Regions from separate parts of the Bradyrhizobium sp. 197 genome, predicted to be linked through region 2. Evidence: predicted binding sites of a transcription regulator. Region 2 holds the regulator's gene; each other region holds the start of a gene.
What was found. Region 2 encodes PhoB, which activates phosphate uptake and scavenging genes when phosphate is short. Its sites were predicted from a motif close to TGTCATNNANCTGTCAT; they were not measured.
Positions count from the first base shown of each region.

Region 1 (5,806 bases), on a different contig from region 2:
GGACGGATGCCGAGGATGCCGGCCTCGGTGCTGCCGAGCTGCGATTTGATCTCCTCGGCGCGAATCGACATCAGATTCATCGGCGGCGCGCCGATGAAGGAGGCGACGAAGGTCGTCGCCGGCTTCTCGTAGATCGCCAGGGGATTGCCGACCTGCTCGACCTGGCCGCCGTTCATCACCACGAGGACGTCGGCGAGTGTCATCGCCTCCAGCTGATCGTGGGTGACGTAGATCGACGTCGTGTTGAGCCGGCGCTGCAATTTGCGGATCTCGACCCGCATCGCGATGCGCAGCTTTGCATCGAGGTTCGACAGCGGTTCGTCGAACAAGAACACCTTCGGCTGGCGCACGATGGCGCGGCCCATGGCGACGCGCTGGCGCTGACCACCGGAGAGCTGGCGCGGCTTGCGCTCCAGCATCGGCGACAGTTCGAGCACGCGCGCGGCTTCCTCGACGCGGGTCTTGACCTCGGCCTCCTTCATGCCGCGGTTGCGCAGGCCGTAAGCCATGTTGTTGAAGACGCTCATATGCGGATAGAGCGCGTAGTTCTGGAACACCATCGCGATGTCGCGGTCGGCGGGCTCGACCTGGTTGACGATTCGGCCGCCGATGTCGATCTCGCCGCCGGTGACGGTTTCGAGACCCGCGACCATGCGCAGCAATGTCGACTTGCCGCAGCCGGAAGGACCGACCAGCACGCAGAATTGTCCGTCGCCGACATCGACGTTGACGCCCTTGATGGCCTCGAAGCCGCCGGGATAGGTCTTGCGGACGTTGCGCAGGGTAACGTTAGCCATGGGATTTACTTTTCCGTCTCCACGAGTCCGCGCACGAACAATTTCTGCATGGCGACGACGACGAACACCGGCGGCAGCATCGCCAGCACGGCGGTCGCCATCACGATCGGCCATTCGGTCAGCGCGTCGGTGGTGGTGATCATCTTGCGGATGCCGACCTGGATGGTCTGCATGTCGTCGCGCGTGGTGATCAGCAGCGGCCAGAGATACTGATTCCAGCCGAGGATGAAGAGGATCACGAACAGCGCCGCCATGTTGGTGCGCGACAGCGGCAGCAGCGTATCCCAGAAGAAGCGCAGGGGACCGGCACCGTCGAGGCGCGACGCCTCCAGCAGCTCGTCCGGCACCGTCATGAAGAACTGGCGAAACAGCAGCGTCGCGGTGGCTGAGGCGATCAGCGGCAGCGCCAGGCCCGCATAGCTGTCGAGCATGTGGAGGTCGGCGACGATCTTGTAAGTCGGATAGATTCGCACCTCGACCGGCAGCATCAGGGTGATGAAGATGATCCAGAAGATCGGCATCCGGAACGGAAAGCGGAAATACACGATCGCATAGGCCGAGATGATCGAGATCGCGATCTTGCCCACCGCGATCAGCAGCGCCATCACCAGCGAGTTCAGCATCATGTTGCCGACGGGCTCGCGGGTCGAGCCGCTCGTGCCGACAAAGATGGTCTGGTAGTAGACCTCGAAGAAATGGCCGCCCGGCAGCAGCGACATCTGCCCGTTCGCGATCAGCGCGTTGTCCTGGGTCGAGGCGACGAACGCGATGTAGACGGGGAAGGCGACGATCGCGATCCCGATCCACAAAATGGCGTGAGCGACGTAGCGCCGAAAGCCCTCTTCCTCGACCATCAGTAGGTCACCTTGCGTTCGACGAAGCGGAACTGGATTCCGGTCAGCACGATCACCATGACCATCAGGATCACCGATTGCGCCGCGGAGCTGCCGAGATTGCCGCCGAGCAGGCCGTCGGAATAGACCTTGTAGACCAGCGTGACCGTCGACGTTCCCGGACCGCCGCGGGTCATGGTGTCGATGATGCCGAATGTATCGAAGAAGGCGTAGACAATGTTGACGACCAGCAGGAAGAAGATAGTCGGCGACAACAGCGGGAAAGTCACGGTCCAGAAGCGACGCATCGGACGCGCGCCGTCGATCGCGGCTGCCTCGAACACGCTCTTCGGAATCGCTTGCAGGCCGGCGAGAAAGAACAGGAAATTATAGGAGATCTGCTTCCACGCGGCGGCAAGGATGATCAGCGCCGCGGCCTGATCGCCGTCGAGCAGCGGATTCCAGTCGATGCCGGCTTCGCGCAGATAGCGCGAGAGGACGCCGAGCGAGGGATGCAGCATGAAGATCCAGAGCACGCCGACGACGGGCGGCGCGACGGCGTAGGGCCAGATCAGCAGCGTGCGATACAGCGAGCCGCCGCGCATCGGCTTGTCCGCCATGACCGCCAGCAGCAGGGCCACGGAGAGCGAAGAGACCGCGATCGCGAACGAGAAGAAGAAGGTCCGGACGATCGCCTCGAAATAGGCGGCGTCACTGAAAAGATCGAGATAATTGTCGAACCAGACGAAGCTGGTCGAGAGACCGAAGGCGTCCTGGAGCAGGAAGGACTGAATGACAGCCTGCGCAGCCGGCCAGTAGAAAAAGATCAGGACGATCGCAAGCTGCGGCGCAACCAGCGCGTAGGGCAATAGCCTTGATTGGAAAATGGCTTGCTTCTGCATGATGTCAGCTGAGCGGCAGGCCGGGTCGCGACCTGCCGCTCATCGCCTCACTTGACGGCGGTCTTTTCGAACTGACGCAGCATCGTGTTGCCGCGCTCGACGGCGGCATCGAGCGCCTGCTTGGCGGTCTTCTTGCCAGCCAGCGCCTGCTCGATCTCTTCCGACCAGACGTCACGCAGCTGAACCATGTTGCCGAGGCGCAGACCGCGCGAATTCTCGGTCGGCTCCTTGTTGGTCAGCTCGAGCAGCGGGGTCTCGAGGTAGGGTTGGTCCTTGTAGAACCCTTCTTCCTTCGCCTTGGCGTAGGCCGCCTTGGTGATCGGCAGATAGCCCGAGGCCTTGTGGATGTAGATCTGGCGGTCGGTGTCGGAGAGGAATGTCATGAACTTCGCAATGCCCTTGTACTCGTCGGCCGACTTGCCGCCCATGACCCAGAGCGAGGCGCCGCCGATGATCGAGTTCTGCGGCGCGCCCTTGACGTCCGGATAATACGGCATCGGCGCCGCGGTGAAGTTGAACTTGGCCTGCGCCTTGACGTTGCCGAAGAAGGCCGACGAGGTCAGGTAGATCGCGCACTCACCCGAAGTGAAGCGGCCTTCGCCTGTGTTGGTGCGACCGGCGTAGTCGTAAGTCTTGTCTTTTTGCAGCTCGACCAGCTTCTCGAGATGCTTGACCTGGAGCGGACCGTTGAACTCGAGCTTGGTGTCGAAGCCGTCGAGGCCGTTGGCTTTACTGGAGAGCGGCACGTTGTGCCAGGCCGAGAGCTGTTCGAGATTGACCCAGGTGACCCAGGAGTTGGAGAAGCCGCAGGTCGGATGGCCGTTGTCGTGGAGCTTCTTGGCGGCTGCGAACGTCTCGGGCCAGGTCTTCGGGATCTCGACGCCGACCTTCTTGAGCTCGTCGAGGTTCACCCACATGACGGTCGACGACGAGTTGAAGGGGAACGACAGCATCTCGCCCTTGGAGGTCGAGTAATAGCCGCTGATCGCGGGCAGATATGCCTTGGGATCGAATTTCTCGCCGGCCTCGGCCATCAGCTTGTAGACGGGCTTCACGGCGCCGGTCGCCGCCATCATGGTCGCGGTGCCGACTTCGAAGACCTGCATGATGTGGGGCGCGTTGCCGGCGCGGAAGGCCGCGATGCCGGCGTTCATCGTATCGGCGTAGTTGCCCTTGTAGGTCGGGATCACCTTGTAGTCGGTCTGCGCCGCGTTGAAGTCGGTGGCGAGCTTGACGATGACGTCGTTGTTGGCGCCGGTCATCGCGTGCCACCACTGGATTTCGGTCACGGCCAAGGCCGGCGAGGCCGACATTCCAACCGTGAGTGCAACAGCGGCAGCCGCTCCAAAGTGTCGAAGAGCCATCAAGTAAACCTCCCTTGGCCGTCAAAATTGATCGCTTGCGCTAGCAGCGCCATATGACGTTCACATGACTGTGTAAGCGGCCGAAACGAAAGCGGCAAGCGCTGGAAAAGGGAAGCTGTCAAATAGGCGAATGCGCAGCGGGCAGGTTTCTTCGTTCGCGGTGCAGCATTCGGGAGTGATGGGTTGGGTCGCTGCGTCGTCAGCAGAATAGCGCGAGGCAGACGCTCGGCCCGCGGGCTCCAACCTCTCCCGCTTGCGGGAGAGGTCGGCGCAACGCGCCGGATGAGGGCTCTCTCCTCTTGGGGAGTCTCACTGCGGAGGCACCCTCTCCCCAACCCTCTCCCGCAAGCGGGCGAGGGAGCGCACCTTCCTTGCGGCGCGTTGTCAGTTCAATAGCGTCACGCCTCAGCGCTTGCGCTCGGGGCCGCAGACCGTGCCCTGCTCGACCATCGCGTCGATCTCGGACTTGGAGTAGCCGAACTCGCCCAGCACCTCGGCCGAGTGCTGGCTGAATTTCGGCGGCAGGCGGCGCAGGCTCGGTTTGCTGCGATCAAGCCGGATCGGCGACGCCACGCCCTTGTACCAGTCCTTCTCGATGATATCGCCGCGGGCGATGGTGTGCGGGTTGGTCAGCGCCTGGTCGATCTTCTGCACGGGGCCTGCGGGCAGGCCCGCGGCGAGGAGGCGATTGCACAGCGGCTCGGCCTCGTGCTGGCTGAACACGGCGGCGAGCTCGGCGCGCAGCGCTTCGCGATTGGCGATGCGGTCCTTGTTGCGGGCAAAGCGCGGATCGGTGCCGAGTTCGGGCTTGTCGATCTCCTTGGCAAGCTTGCGGAAGGTGCCGTCATTGCCGACGCCGATGAAGATGTCGTCGGTCCTGGTCGGGAAGATCGCGTAAGGCACGAGGTTGGGATGCTCGTTGCCGGTCAGCAACGGCGGCTTGCCATGCATGAAATAATTCGCGGTGTGCGGGTGCATGATGGCGAGACCGGTCTCGTACAGCGTCGTCTCCAGGAACTGGCCCAGGCCCGAGCGCTGCCGCTCCGACAGCGCCATCAGGATGCCGATCGCCGCATAGAGGCCGGTGCCGATGTCGACCAGCGGCACGCCGATCCGCATCGGTCCGCTCTCGGGCGAGCCGGTCGCCGCGATCATGCCGGTCATGGCCTGGATGATGGCGTCATAGCCGGGATTGCCGCCGCGCGGGCCGTCGGCGCCGAAGCCGCAGATCCGGCAGTGCACCAGGCGCGGGAATTTCTCGCGCAGCACCTCGCTGCCGATGCCCCATTTCTCCAGCGTGCCCGGCTTGAAGTTCTCGATCAGGACGTCGGCGGTTTCCAGCATCTTGAGCAGCACGAGGCGACCGCCCTCGGAGGCGAGGTCGAGGCCGATCGAGCGCTTGTTGCGGTTGATGCCGATGAAATAGGCCGCGTCTTCCTCGTGGAAGGGAGGGCCCCAGTCGCGCACCTCGTCGCCTGCGGGCGGCTCGACCTTGATCACGTCGGCGCCGTGGTCGGCGAGGATCTGGGTGCAATAGGGACCGCCGAGCACGCGCGTGAGATCGATGACGCGCAGGCCGCTCATTGCGCCCGTGGCAGCTCCAGAACTCGCGGCTTCAGTCATGCCTTCGCTTCCCCTGTGTCGATATTGATCACAGGCCTAGCGAGGTTCGTCTGAGCCAGCAATAGCTTGTTGCTGGGGGCCGCATGCGCCGCGGCTGCGCCATCCCGCCGAATGGCAAATCAAACGGAAGCGGCCGGCCCGAGGAGGATCCCGGGCCAGCCAATCCAATCGACGATCAGACGACCGTCAGGCGGACGTCGACATTGCCGCGCGTCGCGTTGGAATAGGGGCACACCTGGTGAGCCTTCTCGACCAGTGCCTCGGCTTCGGCACGGGCAAGGCCCGGC
Region 1 is NZ_JADPJJ010000041.1:48,073-53,878, forward strand. Features, by position in the region: gene IVB27_RS09590 (sn-glycerol-3-phosphate import ATP-binding protein UgpC) at 1-797, opposite strand, end outside; gene ugpE (sn-glycerol-3-phosphate ABC transporter permease UgpE) at 803-1,651, opposite strand; gene ugpA (sn-glycerol-3-phosphate ABC transporter permease UgpA) at 1,651-2,532, opposite strand; gene ugpB (sn-glycerol-3-phosphate ABC transporter substrate-binding protein UgpB) at 2,580-3,896, opposite strand; gene IVB27_RS09610 (CaiB/BaiF CoA transferase family protein) at 4,302-5,519, opposite strand; gene IVB27_RS09615 (organic hydroperoxide resistance protein) at 5,695-5,806, opposite strand, start outside.
Region 1: the regulator PhoB is predicted to act here: its motif matches at 3,950-3,966, upstream of ugpB (sn-glycerol-3-phosphate ABC transporter substrate-binding protein UgpB).

Region 2 (5,806 bases):
CGCGCCTACTTCACCGCGTCGAAGCACCAGGCCAGAATGCCCTTCTGCGCGTGCAGGCGGTTTTCGGCCTCGTCGAACACGACGGATTGCGGGCCGTCAATCACCTCGTCGGTGACCTCCTCGCCGCGATGGGCGGGCAGGCAGTGCATGAACAGCGCATCGGGCTTGGCCAGCGACATCAGCTGGGCGTTGACCTGATAGGGCTTGAGCACGTTGTGGCGATGCTCGCCTTCCTTGTCGCCCATCGACACCCAGGTGTCGGTGACGACACAATCGGCGCCGCGCACGGCGGCTTCGGCATCGCTGCCGAGCATGATCGGCGCGCCGGTCGCCTTGATGAAATCGCGCATCGCCTTTTTCGGCGCGAGCTCCGGGGGCGTCGCGACGTTGAGCTGGAACTTGAAGCGTTCGGCGGCGTGCGCCCAGGAGGCGAGCACGTTGTTGTCGTCGCCGGTCCAGGCCACAGTCCTGCCCTCGATCGGGCCGCGATGCTCCTCATAGGTCATGAGATCAGCCATCACCTGGCAGGGATGCGAACGCCGCGTCAGGCCGTTGATGACAGGAACGGTGGCGTTCGCCGCGAGCTCGAGCAGGGCATCGTGATTGAGAATGCGGATCATGATGGCGTCGACATAGCGCGACAGCACGCGCGCGGTGTCGGCGATGGTCTCGCCGCGGCCGAGCTGCATCTCCGCGCCGGTGAGCATGATGGGTTCGCCGCCGAGCTGGCGCATAGCGACATCGAACGACACCCGCGTCCTCGTCGAGGGGCGCTCGAAGATCATCGCCAGCGTCTTGCCTTCAAGCGGCCTGACCGGCTGATGCGCCTTCTGCTTCGCCTTCATCGCGGAGGACGCGGCCAGCATGCTCTTGAGCTCCGACAGCGGCAGCGCGTCGATATCAAGGAAGTGCTTCGGTGCTTTATTGGGCGACTTGCTCATCAGCTTGCCGCCCGCTTGTTGCCGGACAACGCGGTGCAGGCGCGTTCGAGCCGCCCAACGCTGTCCTCGATCTCGGCTTCGGTGACGATCAAAGGCGGCAGGAAACGTACGACATTGTCGCCGGCGCCGACGGTGAGCAGCTTTTCGTCGCGCAAGGCTACAACGAGATCGCCTGAAGGCACCACGGCCTTGATGCCGATCAGCAGGCCCTCGCCGCGCACTTCGCTGACGACATCGCTATGACGGTCGATCACGGAGGCGAGCTTCTGCTTGAGCAGCAGCGACATCCTCTGCACGTGGTCGAAGAAGCCGGGCTTGAGCATGACGTCGAGCACGGCATTCGCAGCCGAAATCGCGAGCGGATTGCCGCCGAAGGTCGAGCCGTGCGAGCCGGGCCCCATGCCGGCCGCCGCATTCGCGGTCGCCAGCACCGCGCCGATCGGAAAGCCGCCGCCGAGCGCCTTCGCCAGCGACATCACATCGGGCGTCACGCCGAGACGGCGGTGTGCGAACAGATCGCCGGTGCGGCCCATGCCGGTCTGCACCTCGTCGAACGCGAGCAGCAAGCCCTTGTCGTCGCAGAGCTGGCGCAGTGCCTTGAGGAAGGCCGGGGTTGCCGAGCGCACGCCGCCCTCGCCCTGGATCGGCTCGATCAGGATGCCGGCGGTCTGCGGACCGATCGCTTTCTTCACGGCCTCGATATCGCCATGCGGGATTTGGTCGAAGCCATCCATCGGCGGACCAAAACCTTCCAGATATTTTGCAGATCCCGTCGCGGCCAGCGTCGCCAGCGTGCGGCCGTGGAACGCGCCTTCGAAGGTGATGATGCGGTAACGTTCCGGATGCCCTTGGGAGAAGTGATGATGGCGGACCAGCTTGATCACGCCCTCCAGCGCCTCGGCGCCGGAATTGCAGAAGAACACGAAGTCCGCAAAACTCTCATGGCAGAGGCGGTTGGCGAGCTTCTCGCCATCCGGGCTCTGGAACAGGTTCGACATGTGCCAGAGCTTCGTGGCCTGCTCCTGCAACGCTTTGACCAGCGCGGGATGGGCATGGCCGAGCGCGTTCACCGCGACACCCGAGGTGAAATCGAGATAGCGCTCGCCATTGGTCGCAATCAGCCAGCAGCCTTCGCCGCGCTCGAAACCGAGGTCGGTTCTGGCGAAAACGGGGAGCAAATGCGGCGCTGCGCTGTTGGTCATGATGTCACTTGGATGTTGCGGACGGTGTGACGCGTGCATTGCGCAACGCACCATTGACCGGCCCGGAAAACGAAACGTGCCGCCTTTTCGGGGCGGCACGTGTCACTATCTTATGCTTGGGAAGACGGGTGTCAATGCCGCCCGGAAAGCCTCGCGAAACGCTGAATCCGTAGTCTTGCGGTGCTGATTTCGCGGATTTCACCACGGAACATGTGGAAGCGAGTCGGCGGACTCTTGCGCGGGAGTCACGCCATATTGTAGCGTTTGGATTGTCAGATACGACATCTCGTGCAGTGGTTCTGATCTCTAAGTCCTTATGTACCGGCGTAAACGTTCGGGCGTTCTAGTCACGCCCGGCGAGCCTTAAGGGATTCTGGCGGCACGGGTTTTTAAAGGCTTAGGCATTCGCTGCGAGGCGCCAGGATGGCAGGCCGGCAGCGAGGGAAAGGGTGCAATGACAGTTTTGACCTGGTCCGATGATCGCGTCGAGCAGCTTAAAAAGCTCTGGGAGGCCGGACTTTCGGCCAGCCAGATCGCGGCTGAGCTCGGTAATGTGACCCGCAATGCCGTGATCGGCAAAGTGCACAGGCTCGGCCTGTCGGGTCGCGCCAAGAGCCCTTCATCGGCAGCGCCCCGGCCGCGCAAGGCGCGCCCCGCGCAGCATATGATGCGGGTGACCCGCCCGATCTCGCGCGGCAACACCGCGCTGGCACAGGCCTTCGAGGTCGAAGTGGAGGCCGAACCGGTCACCTACGACAACGTGGTGCCGATGAGCCAGCGGCTGACGCTGCTCGAGCTGAACGAGGCGACCTGCCACTGGCCGGTCGGCGATCCCTCGACCCCGGACTTCTTCTTCTGCGGCGGCAAGGCGCTGTCCGGCCTGCCCTATTGCGCACAACACTCGCGCGTCGCGTATCAGCCGGCGTCGGATCGGCGCCGCGCACCGGTGAAGCCGAGCCCGCGCTGAGCTAGCGGATTTAGCTGACTGCAAGGGCGGCGCCGTCACACGATGACGCCTCGGCCCACTTGATGTCGTCCCGGACAAGCGTGCCAAAAGCGCGTGTCGATCCGGAACGACGGCGGAGCTTGAAGCGAGTTACGCCTGCTGCTCCGCCTTGGCAAAACGATCATCCAGCGCGTAGCCGGCGCCGCGGACGGTGCGGATCGGGTCCTGCTCGCGGCCGAGATTGAGCAGCTTGCGCAGGCGGCCGATATGCACGTCGACGGTACGCTCGTCGATGTAGATGTCGCGGCCCCAGACGCTGTCGAGCAGTTGCTCGCGCGAGAACACCCGCCCCGGATGCTCCAGGAAGAACTCCAGCAGGCGATATTCGGTCGGGCCGAGATCGATCGGCCGGCCCGAGCGCGCCACGCGGCGCTTGTCGCGGTCGAGCTCGATGTCGCCAAAGGCGAGCACGGTGGCGAGCCGCTCGGGGCTTGCGCGCCGCAGCAGGCCCTTCACGCGCGCCAGGAGCTCCGGCACCGAGAACGGCTTGACGATGTAATCGTCGGCGCCGGTCGCAAGACCCCGCACCCGCTCGCTTTCCTCGCCGCGCGCGGTGAGCATGATGATCGGGAGCTGCTTGGTCTCGGGACGGGTGCGAAGCCGCCGGCACAATTCGATGCCTGACAGGCCCGGCAGCATCCAGTCGAGCACGATCAAATCGGGAATGTGCTCCTTGAGACGGGTGTCGGCGTCGTCGCCGCGCATGACCGTCTCGACGTCATAGCCGTCGCCTTCGAGGTTGTAGCGGAGAAGCTCGGTCAGGGCTTCCTCGTCCTCAACCACCATAATGCGTGCGCCCATCTGGGTCGTTGCTCCCTAGGTGTTCGGTATCGAGGTGGCGAAGGTCGTCATATCGCCCTTCGGCCGCTTGTCGGTGATCGCCTGGCCCTCGATCATGTAGAACACGGTCTCGGCGATGTTGGTGGCGTGGTCGCCGATCCGCTCGATGTTCTTGGCGCAGAACATCAAATGGATGCAGAACGAGATGTTGCGCGGATCCTCCATCATGTAGGTGAGGAGCTCGCGGAACAGCGAAGTGCAGATGGCGTCGACTTCCTCGTCGCCCTTCCACACCGCCATCGCCGCCGGCAAATCATGTGCGGCATAGGCGTCCAGCACCGATTTGACCTGCTGCTGCACGAGGTCGGTCATGTGCTCCAGGCCGCGGAACAGCTTGAGCGGATGGAAATCCGTCTCCAGCGCCGCGACGCGCTTGCCCATGTTCTTGGCGAGGTCGCCGATGCGCTCGAGATCGGTCGCGACGCGCATGGCGCCGACGATCTCGCGCAGATCGACCGCCATCGGCTGACGGCGGGCGATGGTGAGCACGGCGCGCTCCTCAATGCGCTTCTGCAGCGCGTCGAGCTCGGTGTCGATGGTGACGACGCGCTGGCCGAGCGGAACGTCACGGCGGATCAGCGCGTCGACGGAATCGACGATCATGCGCTCGGCGATGCCGCCCATCTCGGCAACCAGCCGGGTGAGTTCCTGGAGGTCGGTGTCGAAGGCCTTTGCGGTATGTTCAGAACCCATGTCGCGTCTCCTCAGCCGAACCGGCCGGTGATGTAATCCTGCGTGCGCCGGTCGGTCGGCGACGTGAAGATCTTGTTGGTGTCGTCGAACTCGATCAGCTCGCCGAGATACATGAAGGCGGTCTTGTCGGAGACGCGCGCCGCCTGCTGCATGTTGTGGGTGACGATCGCGATCGTGTAGTCCTCGGAAAGCTCCTGGATCAGCTCCTCGACCTTGGCGGTCGAGATCGGGTCGAGCGCCGAGCAGGGTTCGTCGAACAGGATCACCTCGGGCCGCACCGCGACGGTGCGGGCGATGCAGAGGCGTTGCTGCTGGCCGCCGGAGAGCGACAGGCCGGAGGCGTTGAGCTTGTCCTTGACCTCGTTCCACAGCGCGCCGCCGCGCAGCGCCTTCTCGACCCGGCCGTCCATCTCGGATTTCGAGATCTTCTCGTAGAGACGGATGCCGAACGCGATGTTTTCGTAGATCGTCATCGGGAACGGCGTCGGCTTCTGGAACACCATGCCGACGCGGGCGCGCAGCAAATTGAGGTCCAGCCTGGGGTCGAGGATGTTGGTCTGGTCGAGCATGAGCTGACCGGTGGCGCGCTGGCCCGGATAGAGGTCGTACATCCGGTTGAAGATGCGCAGCAGGGTCGACTTGCCGCAGCCCGACGGGCCGATGAACGCCGTGACGCGATTGGCGCCGAGCGTCAGGTTGATGTTCTTCAGCGCGTGGTGCTCGCCGTAATAGAAGTTCAGGTTGCGAACGGTCACCTTGGGGGGCGCCTCGGGCAGCACCGGCGCGTGGGGCAGTCCGCCGGCCGCGCTCATCGATACGGAAAGATCACTCATTTTGCGGTCCTCTCGGCGCCAAGGATGCGCGCGCCAATATTCAGGGCAAGAACGGTCAGGGTGATGAGCAGCGCGCCGCTCCAGGCCAGCTGCTTCCAATAGGCGTAGGGGCTCTGCACGAAGTTGTTGATGGTGACTGGCAGGTTCGCCATCGTCTTGTTCAGACCGAGGCTGAAGAACTGGTTCGACAGCGCGGTGAACAGCAGCGGCGCGGTCTCGCCGGCGACGCGGGCAGTCGCAAGCAGCACGCCGGTGATGAGACCCGATCGGGCAGCACGATAAGCGATGCGC
Region 2 is NZ_JADPJJ010000053.1:17,978-23,783, forward strand. Features, by position in the region: gene argF (ornithine carbamoyltransferase) at 6-941, opposite strand; gene IVB27_RS11045 (aspartate aminotransferase family protein) at 941-2,143, opposite strand; gene IVB27_RS11050 (GcrA family cell cycle regulator) at 2,598-3,110, shown strand; gene phoB (phosphate regulon transcriptional regulator PhoB) at 3,240-3,950, opposite strand; gene phoU (phosphate signaling complex protein PhoU) at 3,966-4,682, opposite strand; gene pstB (phosphate ABC transporter ATP-binding protein PstB) at 4,694-5,515, opposite strand; gene pstA (phosphate ABC transporter permease PstA) at 5,512-5,806, opposite strand, start outside.

Region 3 (5,806 bases), on a different contig from region 2:
GGCACCTTTTGGCTCACATTCGCAGGTTGCGGGAGCGCGGTGATCGCAGCCGGCTTTCCGCAGGTTGGTATCGGTCTGGTCGGTGTTTCCCTCGCATTCGGGCTGAGCGTGGTCACCATGGCCTATGCGATCGGCCACATCTCCGGCTGCCATCTCAACCCGGCTGTCACGGTCGGTCTTGCTGCCGGCGGGCGTTTTCCGGCCGGACAGATCCTGCCCTATGTGATCGCGCAGGTGGCCGGCGCGATCGTGGCCGCGTGGCTCCTCTACGTCATCGCAAGTGGAGCTCCCGGCTTCGACGTCAGCAAAGGATTCGCGTCCAACGGTTACGACGCCCATTCGCCCGGCCAGTACAGCATGATCGTGTGCTTCCTCACCGAGGTGGTGATGACCATGATGTTCCTGTTCATCATCATGGGCGCCACCCATGGCCGTGCGCCCGTGGGCTTTGCGCCGCTGGCGATCGGGCTCGCGCTGGTGATGATCCATCTCGTCAGCATCCCCGTCACCAACACCTCGGTGAACCCGGCGCGCAGCACGGGTCCCGCATTGTTCGTCGGCGGCTGGGCGACCGCGCAGCTCTGGTTGTTCTGGGTTGCGCCACTGATCGGCGGCGCGCTGGGCGGGGTGATCTATCGCTGGCTCAGCGACGAGCCCACCGGCGTTGTCGCGGGCGCGAAGACGGCGTAATTGCAAAGCGGGATCGTGGCATGCGCCGCGGTCCCGTTACTTGCCGGTCGTGGGTCGCACTTCGGTGACGTGGCCCATCTTGCGGCCGGGGCGCGGCGCGCCCTTGCCGTAGATGTGCACGGTCGCGCCCGGCACGCTCAGCCACTTGTCGTAGTCTTTGATCTCGTCGCCGATCAGATTGGTCATGGTGACGACCTCGCCGTGGCGCACGGGCTTGCCGAGGGGCCAGCCGGCAATGGCGCGGATATGCTGCTCGAACTGCGAAATTGACGCACCGTCGAGCGTCCAGTGTCCGGAATTGTGCACGCGCGGAGCGATCTCGTTGACCAGCACCTTCGGTCCGGTGCCGTTGGCGAGCACGAACATCTCGACGGCGAGCACGCCGACATAATCGAGCGCGCTCGCGATCTTGCCGGCGATGCTGCGCGCTTCCTCGGCGAGCACGTCCGGGATCCGGGCGGGCGCACGGGAAATCTTCAGGATGTGATCGCGGTGCTCGTTTTCAGTGACGTCAAAACACTCGACCTGACCTGTGGCCGAACGGGCGGTGATCACGGAAATCTCGCGCTCGTACGGCACGAAGGCTTCCAGGATCGCTGATTTGGTGGCGAGACTGGTCCACACTTTCGCGATGTCGTCGCCCTCGCGGATGATGGCTTGGCCCTTGCCGTCATAGCCGAAGCGGCGGGTCTTCAGCACCGCCGGAAGGCCGATCCTGACGATCGCCTCGCGCAACGACGAGACCGAGGTGACGTCGGCATAGGCTGCGGTGCCGATGCCGAGCCGCGTCACGAAATCCTTCTCGGCGAGCCGGTCCTGGGTGGTCTCGAGGATCTTGCGGTTGGGCAGCACGGGGCGCCGCGCATCCAGCACCATCGCGGCCGCGGACGGCACGTTCTCGAATTCATAGGTGATGACATCGACGTCGTTGGCGAACAGCTCGAGCGCTTCGACGTCGGCATATTCGGCGCAGGTCGCGTTCAGGACGACGTCGAAGGCCGGCGAGTCCGGATCGGGCGAGAACACCTGGCAGCGCAGGCCGAGCCGGGCCGCCGCCATGGCCAGCATCCGCCCCAATTGTCCGCCGCCGAGGATGCCGATGGTGTCGCCGGGCTTCAGCTTCACCTGCTTTGCGTCAGTCACGCCTTGTCCTCCGGACGCTCGGCAACCGCCTCGGTCTGCGCCTTGCGCCAGGCGGCCAAGCGATCGGCCAAGGCCGGGTCGGACAAGGCCAGCACGGCAGCCGCCAGCAGCGCCGCATTGATGGCGCCGGCCTTGCCGATGGCGAGGGTCCCGACCGGGATGCCCGCAGGCATCTGGACGATCGAATAGAGCGAATCAATGCCCCTGAGCGTCCTGGATTCGACGGGAACGCCGAACACGGGCAGTTCCGTCAGCGCCGCCGCCATGCCGGGCAGGTGCGCAGCGCCACCCGCGCCGGCGATGATGACCTTGTAACCGGCCACCTTGGCGCCCTTGGCGAACGCAAACAGCCGGTCGGGGGTGCGGTGGGCCGAAACGATGCGGGTATCGGCGGCAACGCCGAGCGCTGCAAGCGTGTCGGCGGCATGCCGCATCGTGTCCCAGTCCGACTGGCTTCCCATGATAACGGCGATCGGCGCGGTCATGACGTCAATTGTGCTCGAAAAACAGAAAGATAGGCCAGATTAACGGTTCCGGCCGGCGGCTCGCAAGGCGGTGGCAAGGAGAAGCGAATGCACTATCCTGTCTTGGTGAATCCCCGCAAGCCTTCATTGAGCAGGATGCCCATGAAGAAACCAAAAACGGCGAGCGCTGCGAAGGCTAAAAAGGGCCTGAAGACCAGCGCCAGCCGCGCCAAAGCTGCCCCCAAAAGCCCGGCCAAGCGCCCGGCCAGGCGTTCGATCAAACCGTCGGGGCGCGAAGCGTCGGCCGATGACGGAGCTAAGACGGCCATCAAGACGGCCATCCGCAACCTCCGGAGCAAGCTCAAGGGGGCGCTGCGGCGGGTCGCGGAACTCGAAGCCGCCGCCGACACCGACTTCCTGCTCGAGATTCCGAACCGGCGCGGCTTCGAGCGCGAGCTCGCGCGCGCCGTCGCCTACATGAAGCGTTACCGCGCCAGCGGCGCGCTGATCGTGCTCGACGTCGATCGGTTGAAGCCGATCAACGATTCCTTCGGCCATGCCGCCGGCGACGAGGTGCTGAAGGCGATTGCCACAACGCTGGCGCGGCAGATCCGCGCCTCGGACGTGGTCGGCCGGCTCGGCGGCGACGAGTTCGCGCTGCTGCTCTGGAATCTCAGCGAGACCGACGCCAAGGCGAAGGCCGCGGCCTTCGAGGAGGCCATCGACGAATTGTCCTTTGTGTTCCACGGTCAGCACGTGAGCGCGGGCGCCTCTGCCGGCGTCGCCCTGCTTGGCATGCAGTCCGACGCCGCGCGCGCGCTGGAGGAGGCCGATGCCGCCATGTATGTGCGCAAGGCGCACCGGCGGCATGAACCGGGCATCAGGCTCGTCAGCAGCTGATTTCAGAGCGTGCCGAGGTCTTCCGGTACATTGCCGAAGCGGCGGAGCAGTTTGGCGTCACCGAATTCGCCGGTCATGGGATTGCCGCTGCGGCTGAACGCGACCGCGCCGATGTGGCCGGCGCTGTGCGACATAATTTCGGCGCGCCGTAACGCGGCCGCCGAGGTCTGGCATTCTTCGGCCGCACCTGCGACCGGCGATCCGTCGTCGTCGGTCAGGAACGGTAATGCTACGTAATAGGTGACATCGGACATGGTCGGCTCCGATAGCTGACAGCTCAGGCGGCGCTGCTCTTGCTCCGCATCGTGCTGCGTGAGGACTCCGGAATGCAGCCGGCGGAAATCGCCGCCCGCAATTCTTCGAGCTCGGCCTCCAGATATTCATTGGCCATGATCAGCGCCTTGATGGTGCTGCGCAGATTGCCGTCGCACATGGCGATCGCCTGATCGCAGGCTTGTTCATAATGGCTGTTGTCGAGAAGGGCGGTTGCCGTCATCTGCGTTTTCCTTGGCATTTTCCTGGGGCGCTCGGTGCCAAAATGTTCTTATTTTGTTCCTTTGGAGTCAAGCGGATTCACGTGCGGCGGGCCGCCGCAAAGCCATTCCCTGTGGATCAGGCGATGATGTCCGGCGTGATCTGATCTTCGATGAACGCGATACGGTCGCGCAACAACAGCTTGCGTTTCTTCAGCCGCTGTAACCGCAACAGGTCGGGGGCGGGCGATTGATGCAGTGCATCGATCGCCGCATCGAGATCTCGGTGTTCCTGGTGCAACCGGGCGAGCTCGGATTCGAGTTCGCGCTCGTCTTCATTGGTCATGTTTGCGGTGGCCGAAAAACCGATAGGCGTGAGAGAGATTAAGGCTGTGGATGCCCTGTGGAAATTATCGTCCTTGCGCGGCGTGATCGCAAGCGATCTGCGACCGTCGCTCGCCGATCTCCCGCGACATATTTCTGCGGCTTGCGACGGCGCTGCGCAAGCACGTTGATATCATGGATTTTTCCCGCGTGGTTCCCTTGCTCACGCTTCGTTACATATGAATTTTCAAAAATGACGTTGCGACGACGGATACCCATCGACAGAACGAATCGGTGATGTAGACTTCCTTGTCCGGATCGAATCCTAAAGGTTCAAACTACCGAGGAGGTTTCGAATGACAATTCAGGCACATCTCGTTGAATTGGAGCGGAAGCACAAAGTTCTCGAAAACGAACTGCACGAAGCTCTCGTGCACCTTTCAACAGACGACCTGCAAATTGTTGAGTTGAAGCGCCGGAAGTTGATGGTCAAGGACCAGATCGAGCGTCTCAGGCACGGCGACACGCTCCACTAGTAACCCCGTAATAGCGTAAAATTGATCGTACCCTTTCACGCAGGGGTGAGAGCCTGTGCGCTCATCCTTGCGGCAAGGTGCGCGCCGCGCAATCATTGCGCGAGACCGAGCCCTGCGAGTTCGGCGACGTGATCCGCGATCGCGAGCGATGACGTCAATCCGGGCGACTCGATGCCGAACAGATTGACCAGGCCTTCGACGCCGTGATCGCGCGGGCCCTGCATCAAGAAATCCTGCGTGGCCACCGCCGGCGGCACGATCTTCGGGCGGATGCCCGAATAGCTCGGCATGAGCGCGTCGTCAGGCAGCGTCGGCCAGTATTTGCGGATCGCCGGGTAGAAGCGCTCGGCGCGTGACGGGTCGACCTCGTAGTCGATCGTCTCGATCCATTCGACGTCAGGGCCGAAGCGTGCCTGCCCTGCCATGTCCAGCGTCAGGTGCACCCCTAGCCCGCCGGGCTCGGGCACCGGATAGATCAGGCGCGAGAACGGCGCCCTCGCATTGCAGCTGAAGTAGTTTCCCTTGGCGAGATAGGCCCGCGGAATCCGGTCCAGCGGCATGCCGTCGATGTTGCGCGCTACCGTGGTCGCCGAGAGCCCCGCGGCGTTGACGAGGAGGCTGCATTGCAGCGTCATCGGCGCTTCGCCGCCCGCTTCGATCTCGATGACGCCGGCGGTCGCCTTGGCGCGGATCAGCGGGGTGTGAAACGCGAAGGCCGCACCCGCGTCCTCGGCTTCACCGCGTAGCGAGAGCATGTAGGCGTGGCTGTCGATGATGCCGGTCGACGGGGACAGCAGCGCGGCATCGCAGGCAAGCGCCGGCTCCAGCGCGCATGCCGCCTCGCCCGTGAGCAGCTGCATGTCGAGCACGCCATTGGCTTCGGCATGCGCCTTGATCGATTGCAGCTTCTCGGTCTCTTTCGGATTGGTCGCGACGATCAGCTTGCCGCAATTTCTGTGCGGGATGCCGCGCTCGGAGCAGTAGCGGTAGAGCGCGTGCTTGCCGTCGACGCACATGCGCGCCATCCAGCTCCCGGCGCGGTAGTAGATGCCGGCATGGATCACCTCGCTGTTGCGCGAGGAGGTGATGGTGCCGATGGCCTCGGCTTCCTCGAGCACGATCACCTCGCGCCCGGCTTGCGCCAGCTTTCGAGCCACCGCGAGCCCGACCACGCCGGCTCCGATGACGACGCAGTCGACCCTATCCATGGCTGTGCAGGACGTCCGCTCGAAGCGAAGGAGGCCTCAGGCCTGGGGAGGACGGCGCGGGGGCGTTT
Region 3 is NZ_JADPJJ010000165.1:91,756-97,561, forward strand. Features, by position in the region: gene aqpZ (aquaporin Z) at 1-690, shown strand, start outside; gene IVB27_RS36635 (5-(carboxyamino)imidazole ribonucleotide synthase) at 727-1,833, opposite strand; gene purE (5-(carboxyamino)imidazole ribonucleotide mutase) at 1,830-2,318, opposite strand; gene IVB27_RS36645 (GGDEF domain-containing protein) at 2,460-3,197, shown strand; gene IVB27_RS36650 (hypothetical protein) at 3,200-3,451, opposite strand; gene IVB27_RS36655 (hypothetical protein) at 3,475-3,693, opposite strand; gene IVB27_RS36660 (YdcH family protein) at 3,810-4,016, opposite strand; gene IVB27_RS36665 (YdcH family protein) at 4,351-4,530, shown strand; gene IVB27_RS36670 (NAD(P)/FAD-dependent oxidoreductase) at 4,623-5,738, opposite strand.
Region 3: the regulator PhoB is predicted to act here: its motif matches at 4,248-4,264, upstream of IVB27_RS36665 (YdcH family protein).